DNA from 3 places in the Psychrobacillus sp. AK 1817 genome. Region 3 is predicted to be linked to each of the others. Evidence: riboswitches for the same ligand, from Rfam matches in the RefSeq annotation. Region 3 holds a riboswitch; each other region holds the start of a gene.
The links. A riboswitch is a leader RNA that binds a small molecule or an ion and turns the genes downstream of it on or off. The one in region 3 is predicted to bind lysine.
Positions count from the first base shown of each region.

Region 1 (4,163 bases), 1.2 Mb from region 3:
GTTTCATTTTTATAGTACATAAAGTCGTTCGCATAGCCTAAATCTTTAAACTTTTTATAGACATCTTCATCTACCTCAAATTTTTCTTGGCTGAGTGCAGAGCCAATTTGTACATGAAAGTCATTTGGGTTACAGTGTTCGTGTTGTTTTAAATACTCAAACAGCTTCCTTGTAATTTCTTTGACCGTTCCTTGCCAGCCAGAGTGTACTACTCCCACCAGATTATTTTTTTCATTGTAGAAAATGACAGGGACGCAATCTGCTGTAAAACTGCATAACAAAAGATCTGGTTCAAATGTATAAAGAGCATCTTTATCCTTAATGGCAGTTTCTAACAGCCTTGCGCCACGCCCCTTATCAGCTGCAGTTACCTTATGGAAATTAGCACTATGTGTCTGATTGGCGCAAATAAAATCATCCAAATCACATTGCAGTTGCTCCGCCAATCTCTTACGATTTTCTAATATATACTCAGGATTTTCACAAATGTGTAAAGCCATGTTGTTCTCTTCTAGAGCAGTAACATCTTTCATTGTCGTTCCTAGGACATAACGCTCGTTATCTAAATATTTTCTAATACTCATATAATCACCCATTTTTACTATAGTATAATCCATAGAAGTTGTATAGGAGAGCAGTATAATCAGTTCGGGTTAAGAGGGGATAAATCGAAAAGATTTTGTCTATAAAGGAATTATCCTCCTTGAATGTTTCAAAAATGTTACCTTCAAACAAGCATGAATTCGTTTAATACCGAGCTTTGCTTCTCTGTTGAGTTCTTTTGTAATATACCTGTAAAATTACATCCAATTATTAAGGGATGATTTCGATTCTTTTTTTCATTTACTATATTAGTAGAGTTAAAGAAGGAAAGGAAGATTACAATGTTTAAGAAAAAAATTAAAGTAGCTATTGTGGCGCTACTATCACTGATGTTATTAATGCCTATGTCTGCATTTGCCGCTAATTCCTATACAGTTGTTTCAGGAGACTCTTTATGGAAAATTGCTGTTAAGACACAAACAGGTGTTTCAGAATTAATTAAGGAAAATCCTCAATTAGAAAATGCGGACCTTATTTATCCAGGTCAAAAAATAAATGTCCCTACAAATGATTCTTATAATATGGAACAAGAAGTAATTAAACTTGTAAATGTGGAAAGAGCAAATGCGGGTCTTTCAGCATTAAAATATGATTGGGAGCTTGGAAGAGTAGCGCAATATAAATCACAGGATATGCACGATAAAAACTATTTTAGTCACACTAGTCCTGTCTATGGAACTCCATTTACAATGATGAAGAATTTTGGAATAAGCTATAAATCTGCAGGAGAAAATATTGCTATGGGTCAAAAAACAGCCGCAGCAGTAGTAGATGCGTGGATGAACAGTGAAGGTCATAGAGCCAACATCTTAAACAAAAACTATACTCATATTGGTGTAGGTTATGTAAAAGACGGTAACTACTGGACGCAAATGTTTATACAAAAATAAGTGAAAAGGGTGCAAATGAAGGTGGTAGCCAAGTCATTTGCGCTCTTTTTTTGCGGTTTACCGAAAAGATGAGAAGAATGAAAAGCATAAATTATAAATAGCTAAAGTTGCGCTTTAAACGAATTCTTTCTGTGGAGCATAGCGATAAGCCATACTGTCGCTTGTAATGTGAAACCAGCTTATCTCATGTTTTTTTATAATATAAAGTTTCATGTGAAACATTTTTCTTCACGTTCAAAATGGAAATTCTCCTAGAAGGGGGCTTCAACCAATCAACGAATGGTCTAAGAGATCCAAGAATGTATATGGAGGCTTTAAAGCGGGCTTTATTTGATTGGAGCGGCAGGCGGCGACTCCGGTGGGATGAACGAGACAGATAAGACATCACAAACGACGCGCAAGCGACGGTGATGGCTTATCGCTCACCCCACGGAAAGCGTCCGCCGAGAGCGGAAATCAACCATCACGTGTTAATCAAATAGTCAAAGTGAAAAGTATTTTATTAATAGCTTTAAATAATTGAGTTAGTTTTATCTATATTCCTTTCTCTTTACTATAAAACTTATGATTGGAGCGGCAGGCGGCGCTCTTATGGGACGACTGAGACAGATAAGACATCACAAACGAGGCGCAGCCAAGGTGATGGCTTATCGCTCCCCCTCGGAACCTATGCCCAAAGGGAAATAGAAAAAGTCTGATAAAGTTGAAAATGCGTTTACTTTAGCAGACTTTTTCTTATCAATTCCTCAGATTATTAGCTTTTTTTTAAAATAGGTAATGAAATAATTCTATAGAGATTACAATCTCAATAATAGTAATATTTTGTTTAATCAATAGAACACATGTTGACAGATGAAAATCTCTGTTGTAGACTATGAACAATAATTGAATATAACCTCGCTTTATAGAAGTGAGGTAGAGGCGCGATATTTAACAGTCCTTAGTGGAGCTTGAGTAGCTGTGATGCTAGGGAGAAGGAAATGTCGCCGAAGTTTGTAATAAACTCATTATTACATGCTGGGTCTGCAGTGAATAATTGCAGGACTGTCCGTTATAAACGTCCCGGTTTATAATGGTGTGCTATCTCATGGGGAAAAGTAGAGGATTTAGGGCAACCATACATATATGACCTGAGTCTATCTCAGGTCTTTTTTTGTACGGTTGTCCTTTTTGTATGCTTGCATACATATACTAATTTTAAAAAAGGAGATTAATAGAGATGAAAAAAAGACTATTCACTTTAACATTATTACTATCAACCATTTTACTGCTTGCAGCTTGTGGAACAAAAGAGGAAGAAAGCGTTGGATCAGCTTCTGATTTAGATACTTTTACAGTAGGATTGGAAGCAGGATATGCACCATTTAACTGGACTCAAATGGATGACAAAAATGGTGGCGTAAAAATTGACGGTAATGCAGAATATGCTGGTGGTTACGATATAGAAATTGCTAAAAAAATAGCTGAGGGCTTAGGTAAAGAGCTCGTTGTTGTTAAAACGGAATGGGACGGTTTAGTCCCAGCCCTAACATCCGGCAAAATTGATGCAATTATTGCGGGGATGTCACCAACTGCAGAGCGTAAAAAAACAATTGATTTCTCCGAAAACTATTATACTTCCAACTTTGTCATGGTGGTAAAAAAGGGCGGGGCATTTGAAAATGCTACCTCTATTCAAGACTTTAAGGGAGCGAAAATTACTGGCCAATTAAATACTTCTCACTACGGAGTTATTGACCAAATTGAAGGAGTAAAAAAACAACCGGCATCAGATAATTTTCCTGCAATGCGTGTGGCACTAGAATCTGGAATGATTGACGGCTATGTATCTGAACGTCCAGAAGGGATTAGTGCTTCATCAGCAAATGATAAATTTGTAATGATCGAATTTACAGAAGGATTCGTGGCAGATGAAGAGGAAACAGCCGTTGCAGTAGGATTGAAAAAGGAAAGTGACTTAACAGACAAAATCAATAAAATTTTAGCAGGAATCTCAGAAGAAGAGCGACAAGAAATTATGGACAATGCTATTTTAAATCAACCAGCTGCAGAATAAGCATATAACAACGGCTGCTACTATTTTGCAGCCGTTTCATTATTTACAGCATTTACTTACTTTCCTTGGTAAGTGTGTTTATGGGGTCAGCTAGTATGTAAGGAGGAAGACTATGAGTTTAGAATGGATTATATCCATAATTACAAATAATTGGCCAATGTTTTTACGAGGAGCCGGAGTAACCCTCTTAATATCCATTATTGGAACAATCTTCGGAGCTATCATCGGTTTGCTGGCAGGAGTTATAAGAACTGTTCCTATGCCAGAAAAGGGGATTAAAAGATACTTTCTTAAGCTGGTTAACTTAATGCTCTCTATTTATATAGAGTTTTTCCGTGGCACACCAATGATAGTACAAGCAATGGTTATTTTTTACGGCTCCTCATTGGCCTTTGGATTAGACATGGATCGTCTACTCGCTGCTATTTTCATTGTTTCTATTAACACGGGTGCTTATATGGCGGAGATTGTTCGAGGCGGAGTTATTTCCATAGACAAGGGTCAATTTGAAGCATCTCAAGCAATAGGGATGACGCATATTCAAACGATGCTTCATATTGTGTTACCTCAGGTTATCCGCAATATACTTCCTGCAACAGGTAACCAATTTATCA
Region 1 covers NZ_CP031739.1:2,540,297-2,544,459, forward strand. Annotated here, with positions in the region: gene pgeF (peptidoglycan editing factor PgeF) at 1-584, opposite strand, end outside; gene safA (SafA/ExsA family spore coat assembly protein) at 885-1,493, shown strand; lysine riboswitch at 2,402-2,584, shown strand; gene D0S48_RS12635 (transporter substrate-binding domain-containing protein) at 2,713-3,549, shown strand; gene D0S48_RS12640 (amino acid ABC transporter permease) at 3,662-4,163, shown strand, end outside.
Region 1: linked by a shared signal. The riboswitch ahead of D0S48_RS12635 (transporter substrate-binding domain-containing protein) and the one ahead of D0S48_RS18690 (Na+/H+ antiporter NhaC family protein) in region 3 are both predicted to bind lysine.

Region 2 (4,163 bases), 280 kb from region 3:
AGGGGAAAAGAACCCAAAGCTAATTATTACAAGACAAGTAAAAAAGGACAAAGGGAAATATTTTGGACCCTATCCAAACTCCCATTCTGCCCATGAAACGAAAAAGCTGCTAGATAGACTATATCCATTAAGAAAGTGTCAAAAGCTACCTAGTCAAGTTTGTCTTTACTATCATATTGGTCAATGCTTAGCTCCATGTGTAAAGGAAATTGATGAACCAACATACACAGAAATAATTCACGAAATCTCTAGTTTCCTTAATGGCGGACATGGTAAGGTCAAGAAAGAACTGACTGAAAAAATGAACGCTGCAGCGGAACAGCTTGAGTTTGAACGAGCTAAAGAATACCGCGATCAAATTGCCCACATTGATCAAGTTATGGAAAAACAAAAAATGACGATGAATGATTTCACGAACCGTGATATTTTTGGATATTCAGTAGACAAAGGGTGGATGTGCGTCCAAGTCTTTTTTGTGCGTCAAGGTAAACTGATAGAAAGAGATGTGTCTCTATTCCCGATGTATCGTGACCCGGAGGAAGAGTTTCTTACGTTTCTAGGCCAGTTTTATGCCAAACCTGAACACATCAAGCCAAAGGAAATATTCGTCCCAAATACTACCGATTTGGATTTGGCGTCTGAGCTGCTGCAAATGAAGGTCATTATTCCACAAAAGGGAGCAAAAAAGAACTTAGTAGATCTGGCTCAAAAAAATGCTTCAATTGCACTGAAAGAAAAATTTCACTTAATCGAACGTCAAGAGGAGCGGACAATTGGGGCTGTAGAGGAATTAGGTCAGTTGATGGGAATTAGCATGCCAAGCAGAATCGAAGCATTTGATAATTCACATATCCATGGGACAGATGCAGTTTCAGCCATGGTAGTTTTTGTTGATGGCAGAGCATATAAAAAAGATTATCGTAAATATAAAACTAGAACAGCAGCCAAGCATGATGACTACGGAGCGATGCGCGAGGTTGTTCGAAGAAGATACACAAGAGTCCTAAAAGAAAGACTGCCACTTCCTGACCTTATCATTATTGATGGTGGTAAAGGACAAATCGAGGCTGCTCGCGAAATTATTGAGGATGAATTGGGCTTAGATATACCTATTGCAGGACTAGCCAAGGATACTAAGCACCAAACTTCTTCTTTGCTGTATGGTGATCCCTTAATGATTATACCTATGAAGCGGACTAGCGAGGCATTCTATTTATTACAAAGGATTCAAGATGAGGTCCATCGTTTTGCTATCACATTCCATCGTCAACAAAGAGGGAAGCATACGATTGCTTCTTCATTAGATGGAATAGAAGGAATCGGACCAAAGCGAAAAAAACTACTACTCAAGCATTTTGGCTCCGTTAAACGAATGCAAGCTGCATCTAGGGAAGAGTTAATCGAATCTGGGCTTCCTAGTAAATTGGCAGATAATCTAATCGCTCATTTTCAGAAAAATTTATTGTCTTCTGAATAATCTTATGTTATCTTTAAAACAATTTAATATTCACTATTCAAACAGTGAAGATAGAGGTGCGAATTGCAATAGTACTAATCAAGAGGATGAAAGATCCATTGAGGGATTAGGAAAGGGTTGTTCGCCGAAATATAGAAGAGCTTTTCCTTTTCTATGTTGGTTCTGTATTTAAGAGATGCAGGATTGTCAGAATATATATTCTGGAGGGCTATCTCACATGGGCAATTGTTTTTTGACCGTGTATGAGAAGAGTTAGCTTTCCGCAATCTTGTGGAAAGCTTTTTTTATTGTATCCCGACAGAGACAAAAGGGGAGATAGGTTAATGAGTAAAATTGTTATGAAATTTGGCGGAACTTCTGTAGGCACTCTCGACAAAATAACGAATGTCGCAAAAAGGATTCAAAATGAAAAAGAAAAAGGCCACGATATTGTAGTAGTTGTTTCTGCAATGGGTAAAACAACTGATGATTTAAATTTGTTGGCAAGTAAAATCACCGATAGTCCTGTAAAAAGAGAGATGGATATGTTGTTGTCAACAGGGGAACAAGTGACGATGTCCTTGCTTGCAATACAATTGAACTCACTTGGTGTGGAAGCCCTATCTCTCACAGGTTGGCAAGCAGGCATCCAAACAGACGATGTACATAGAAATGCGAAGATCAGTCAACTAGATGGCAACAAGATAAATGAATTTCTTGAAGGAAACAAAGTAGTAATTGTTGCAGGATTTCAAGGGATTTCTTTGACGGGGGAAATCACTACCTTAGGAAGAGGAGGATCAGATACTACTGCCGTTGCTGTTGCAGCTGCGATAGATGCAGAAATATGTGATATTTACACAGACGTAGATGGGATCTATACTTCAGATCCTCGTTATGTACTAGATGCTAGAAAACTAGAGCAGTTGGAATATGATGAGATGTTAGAGTTAGCCAATTTAGGCGCTGGAGTGTTGCACCCCCGAGCAGTGGAGTTTGCTAAAAATTATAAAATACCACTTAGAGTACGATCAAGCTATGAAGAAACAGAAGGAACAATTTTAAAGGAGGAAGTAGATGTGGAAAATAATTTAGTAGTACGTGGGGTAGCGTTTGAATCAGATATAGTACGTTTGACTATAGAGTATGAAGTGCCTTTTAATGGTTCGCTAGCTTCCATTTTCACTACACTTGCTAATAATAATATAGACGTTGACATTATTGTCCAATCAATCGTTGAGGGAATGAAGCCTACAGTTTCGTTCTCTATCAAAAAGGAATCACTCTCAGAAGCAATTGAGGTTTTAGAAACAAATAAAAAAACTTTAGGTTTTACTTTTGCTGATTTTGAGGTTGGCCTAGCTAAAGTATCGATAGTAGGATCAGGAATGGTATCTAATCCAGGTGTTGCGGCCCAAATGTTTGACCGTCTTAGTAAGGAGAACATACCTGTCAAAATGGTAAGCACCTCAGAGATTAAAGTTTCTGTAGTAGTCCCCCAGGGTAATATGATCCAAGCTGCTAATGCCCTGCATAATGAATTTGAATTGGCTATCAGCCGATAATTCTATATTTAAAGAGGATTGTCGTTTTACCTACAATCCTCTTTTTTGTATACATGCTGTTTTATCGCGAACTCTTTAAATCCCATTTTATATGAAAAGTGACCATTCCAGTTTTTTTGACAAGCTCATCATAGCACTCGGTCTCATAGCCGCCAATTTTTTGCTGCTGCTCCGCAAGAAAACCTGCCTCTAGTCTATGACTTCTGCTAATCCCACTTTGAGGCAAATTAAAGGTTTCTAATATGTAATGAGCCGAATCCTTTGAAGTCTTTTCTAATTCAAGCTTTCCCCAACCAGCTTCTTGGAAGAAAGAGATGGCTTCTTCCATTGAATAGAGAGGAAATTTACGAGCGAGGTCTTTACCTGCCCAGTATAAAATATCTTTTTCATGTTTTCCGAGAATAGAAGCAAGCACGTGATCTCTTATTATTTCGTATCCAAAGGAAGTTACATGTGAATGTTCTTTTTCATTCAAGCAGCAACCCTTCTTTCTAAAAGAAAATGTAAATAAAAAACTATGAATCTATTTTAACATAAAATTTTTCTCGGGGATGGAATACTTTGTGAAAAGTTAATCTAATCATTATAGGGAAATGTGTCTGAAAGATGAATAAAATAAAGAAACATACCTTGACGCTCCAAAATGATGAGAGTACAATGGATATGTCATAAATTCGTAACAAGAAGGTGTGAACATGTGATGATTTATTGTTCTATTACAATAATTTAATCATCGCTAATTGGAAATCTGAGGGGGGTTACTGTTTTGTCGAAAGATCGCGAATTTTACATGCGTCGATTACATTCTTTACTAGGGATTATTCCAGTTGGATTATTTTTGACGCAACATTTAGTAGTTAACCATTTTGCTACAAGAGGAGAAGAGGCTTTTAACAAAGCTACTCATTTTATGGAAAGCCTTCCATTTGTGCTATTGCTGGAAATTTTCGTAATTTATATTCCTTTATTATTCCATGCATTTTATGGTATCTATATTGCATTTACTGTTAAGTACAATCCAAATAGATATGGCACATTAAGAAACTGGTTATTTATTTTACAACGATTCACAGGTATTTTCCTAGTGGTATTTATTGCATGGCACATTTTTGAAACACGTTTCCAAAAAGCAATTGGTGCAA
Region 2 covers NZ_CP031739.1:4,028,407-4,032,569, forward strand. Annotated here, with positions in the region: gene uvrC (excinuclease ABC subunit UvrC) at 1-1,477, shown strand, start outside; lysine riboswitch at 1,521-1,696, shown strand; gene D0S48_RS20175 (aspartate kinase) at 1,801-3,021, shown strand; gene D0S48_RS20180 (YslB family protein) at 3,083-3,496, opposite strand; gene D0S48_RS20185 (succinate dehydrogenase cytochrome b558 subunit) at 3,788-4,163, shown strand, end outside.
Region 2: linked by a shared signal. The riboswitch ahead of D0S48_RS20175 (aspartate kinase) and the one ahead of D0S48_RS18690 (Na+/H+ antiporter NhaC family protein) in region 3 are both predicted to bind lysine.

Region 3 (4,163 bases):
TTGCAGGCTGCTACAGGCAAATTTGGTATGTATATTGGACGTGTAATATTAGAGTTTGATCATATTAGCAAGAAGATTGTTTCTAAAGAGGCTAAGGTATATCCGACCGACGAGCTACCCGTACCTGAATATGCAAGCCAACTCCAAATGCGTTGGGAGTATGAAGGAAAAGCCCAGCTTTCTCATACTGTATTTAATAATCCAGTAAAGCTTGAAAAAGAATGGTTTCATGAATCTGAGCTCGCTAAATTTTTTGGGAAAGGGTTGCTCGAATATACAGGTGCTGATTGTGCAATGTTCCCAGCGGGTATATTTTTAAAAGATTTACCGGAGGGACCTGTAACTGCAGGAGACTTACATCAATGTCTTCCTCATCCTATTAATCCTTGTATCATTACATTAAGTGGAGCAGATTTACTAGAGATCATTGAGCAATCAAAAAATGATAAATGGCCTCACCTCGAGGTAAAAGGATTAGGCTTTCGTGGTAAATTCTTAGGTAATGTGTTATTTGAACAAATAGTTGAAAGAGAAGATGGTGTTATCTTAATACAGGGAAGTCCGTTAATTATTCAGGACACCTACCGGCTGGCAACTTTGGATATGTTCACATTTGGATATTTCTTTCCTTCCTTTAAAACAGCAAAAAAACAATATATTATGCCAGAAACAATTCGAGACGTTGTGAAATGGTACGGAATAAAGGAAGAGCATAAGTGCAGGGCATAAAAGACCTTCTTGTTACATAAAAGTAATGAGGAGGTTTTTTCGTTGTTTTATCGAAAAAAGAAGAAACGTTATATATTTTTTAGCACTCAACGTAAATTAGCTATCTTTTTGACATGCTTTCTATTGTCGGTAGCTTGGGTGTTTTATTACATAAATGCCCAACTGACTCCAACTTATTTAGATTATGCAGAAGTACAAACTAATAAGATTGCCTCTATGGTAATTAGTAAAGCGATTAATTCACGTACGGCAAATGTGTTAGACGTAAACGATATTATTGAAGAAGTTCCTTCAGATAGTAAAAATATGGTGACGACTAAGTTTAATACGGAGATTATCAACCGAGTACTTTCTGATACAAATAGTTTAGTGCAATCTCATTTGGAGCAGGCAGAAAAAGGTAATCTTTCTAGCCTTCCCTACTTGGATGATATTGAATATGATAAGCATACGATGGAAGATCAAGGTGGGGTAGTATTCTTTGTGCCGATGGGGCAGGCTACAAATATACCTCTAATCGGAAACTTAGGGCCGAAAATTCCAATTCGTTTCCATGTAATAGGTAATGTTCAGTCCAATGTAGTGCCTACCATAACAGAGTTTGGAATAAATAATGCTTATGTAGAAATTAGTATTCATATTAAAGTAAATGTACAAATCATTGTACCGCTGGCAAGTAAGATGAGTGTAGTTGAACAAAATATCCCTGTTGCAATGGGCTTAGTACAGGGTCAGGTGCCTCATATTTACACCGGAGGAGATGGGTCTGCTGCTCCATCAGTAGAGGTGCCAATACCATTGCCGAAAGATTAAAAAAAAGGCGTTTTTTATAAAACCCTGTTAGAATAGAAAGAAATGAATAATGAATAGGTAGAGGCTGCGAGGCTTAAGAGTAATTTACAGGAGGTTGACACCGTTGATCGTAGATGAAAGGAAGCTTTGCCGAAGCTAAGTATTGATAGTCATAAGATATTTAGTTGGGGTTATTTTGAACAAAAATAACACTGTCATTTATACGCCAGTATAGATGGGGAGCTACAAATGAAGTAAGTATTTAGCTTATATTTCATAATCAAGCCAACCTATATATATTTATAGGTTGGCTTTTCGATTTTTAAGGAGGAACAGTTTTGGAGAATACTATTTTTTCGTTAGTGCCACCATTATTGGCAATTATTATGGTTTTAGTGACTAAAAGAGTTTTACTTTCATTGGGAGCGGGGATTCTTTCCGCCGCATTACTTGTAGAGAATTTTAACCCAGTACAATCTTTTCTTTTATTATGGGACTCATTTAAAGTATCCTTTTGGGATGGTGGGTTAAACGTATATAACATATATATTTTAGCTTTTATATTATTATTAGGAGTAGTAACAGCTTTCGTTAGTCTTTCCGGTGGTAGCACAGCATTTGCTGCTTGGGCTATCAAAAGAATCAAAACAAAAAGAGGATCTAAACTTTTAACTGCTTTTTTGGGGATTATCATTTTTGTGGATGATTATTTTAATGCATTAGCAGTTGGACAAATCGCAAGACCAATTACAGACTCTCACAAGGTTTCTCGTGCAAAGCTTGCTTATTTTATCGATTCCACCTCTGCACCGGTTTGTGTAGTGTCTCCAGTCTCTAGCTGGGGAGCTTTCCTAATCAGTCAGCTAGGAGTGATTTTTGCTACACATGCGGTGACTGATTATACACCGCTGGAGGCATTTGTGTTAATGGCACCGATGAACTTCTATGTAATCGCGACATTAGCATTGGTCTTTTTTACAGCATGGACTGACTTTGATTTGTTTGAGATGAAAAAGCATGAAAGACGAGCGATGGATACAGGCGTACTTTTTGACCCGGAGAAAACAAATCCTGGAGATTTAGAGGGTGATTTCCCGGAAAATAATTATGGTAAGGTGATTGATTTATTACTTCCTATTATTTCTTTAGTGGTTGTCACTTTAGGAAGTATGTTTTGGACAGGTTATAGCCTTTCAGGAAAAATTTTAGACATCTTTATAATCTTTGAACATACAGATGTACCTCTTTCGTTATTTATAGGGGGACTGACAGCTAGTATAATCGCAATGATTTTATATATGCGCCAATTTAAAACGAACCCAGAGGCAAACATGACTTACGTGTGGAAAGCAATATGGACAGGTGTTAAATCTATGCTTCCAGCTATTTTGATATTAGTGTTTGCTTGGTCGTTGTCTTATTTAATCACAGCTTTAGAAACTGGAGCATTTTTAGCTACTTTAGTTACGGAAAACAATGTACCAGTAGGTGTGATACCTGTATTAATGTTTGTGTTAACAGCATTTATGGCTTTTGCAACTGGATCATCTTGGGGTTCTTTTGGTATCTTACTTCCTATTGGAGCGAGTATCATCATGGCGATTGAGCCTCAATTATTGCTTCCAGTCTTAGCTGCTGTTTTAGCAGGAGCAGTTTTTGGAGACCATTGCTCACCAATCTCCGATACGACCATTATGTCTGCAACAGGAGCAGGTGTTAATGTAATTGACCACGTAATGACTCAGCTGCCCTATGCTATTATTAGCGCAATTATTGCAGCAGTAGGTTACTTGGTACTAGGCTTAACAAGCTCTGTCATGATAGGGTTATTAACAGTTATAATTATAATTATTTTGTTATTTGCCTTTTGGTCGATTAGAAGCAAAAGAGTGGTTCAATAGTTCTGCCCGTTGATTTTAGAAGGTTGTTTGAATTCTAATAATATGGTACATTGACATCAGTAAAGTCAGATTAATGGGAATGGGGTATGGAATCGTGACAGCGTGTAAACCGCCAAAAGAACAGCATGAACGCAAGCCTGACTGGCTAAAAATAAAGTTAAATACCAATGAGGATTACAAAGGCTTAAAAAAATTAATGCGTGAAAATAATTTAAATACAGTTTGTGAAGAAGCAAGATGTCCAAACATTCATGAATGCTGGGGATCGCGACGTACTGCGACATTCATGATTTTAGGAGCTGTGTGTACAAGAGCTTGTCGTTTTTGTGCTGTAAAAACAGGTCTTCCTAACGAGTTAGACTTAGCAGAACCAGAACGAGTAGCAGATTCAGTTGTCATTATGAATCTAAAACACGTAGTTGTAACAGCGGTAGCCCGTGATGATTTAAAGGATGGTGGTTCGGAGGTCTTTGCAGAGACAATTCGAGCAATTCGTCGAAAAAATCCTTTTACAACTATTGAAGTATTGCCTTCAGATATGGGTGGTATTGAGCAAAACATTCGTAATATAATGGATGCTAAGCCGGATATTCTAAATCATAATATTGAAACAGTACGACGTTTAACTCCAAGGGTTAGAGCGCGTGCTCAATATGACCGATCTTTAGAATTATTAAAACGTGCCAAGGAAATGCAACCGACTATTCCTACGAAGTCTTCGTTAATGCTAGGTCTAGGGGA
Region 3 covers NZ_CP031739.1:3,744,096-3,748,258, forward strand. Annotated here, with positions in the region: gene D0S48_RS18680 (bifunctional metallophosphatase/5'-nucleotidase) at 1-729, shown strand, start outside; gene yunB (sporulation protein YunB) at 772-1,542, shown strand; lysine riboswitch at 1,593-1,775, shown strand; gene D0S48_RS18690 (Na+/H+ antiporter NhaC family protein) at 1,860-3,422, shown strand; gene lipA (lipoyl synthase) at 3,517-4,163, shown strand, end outside.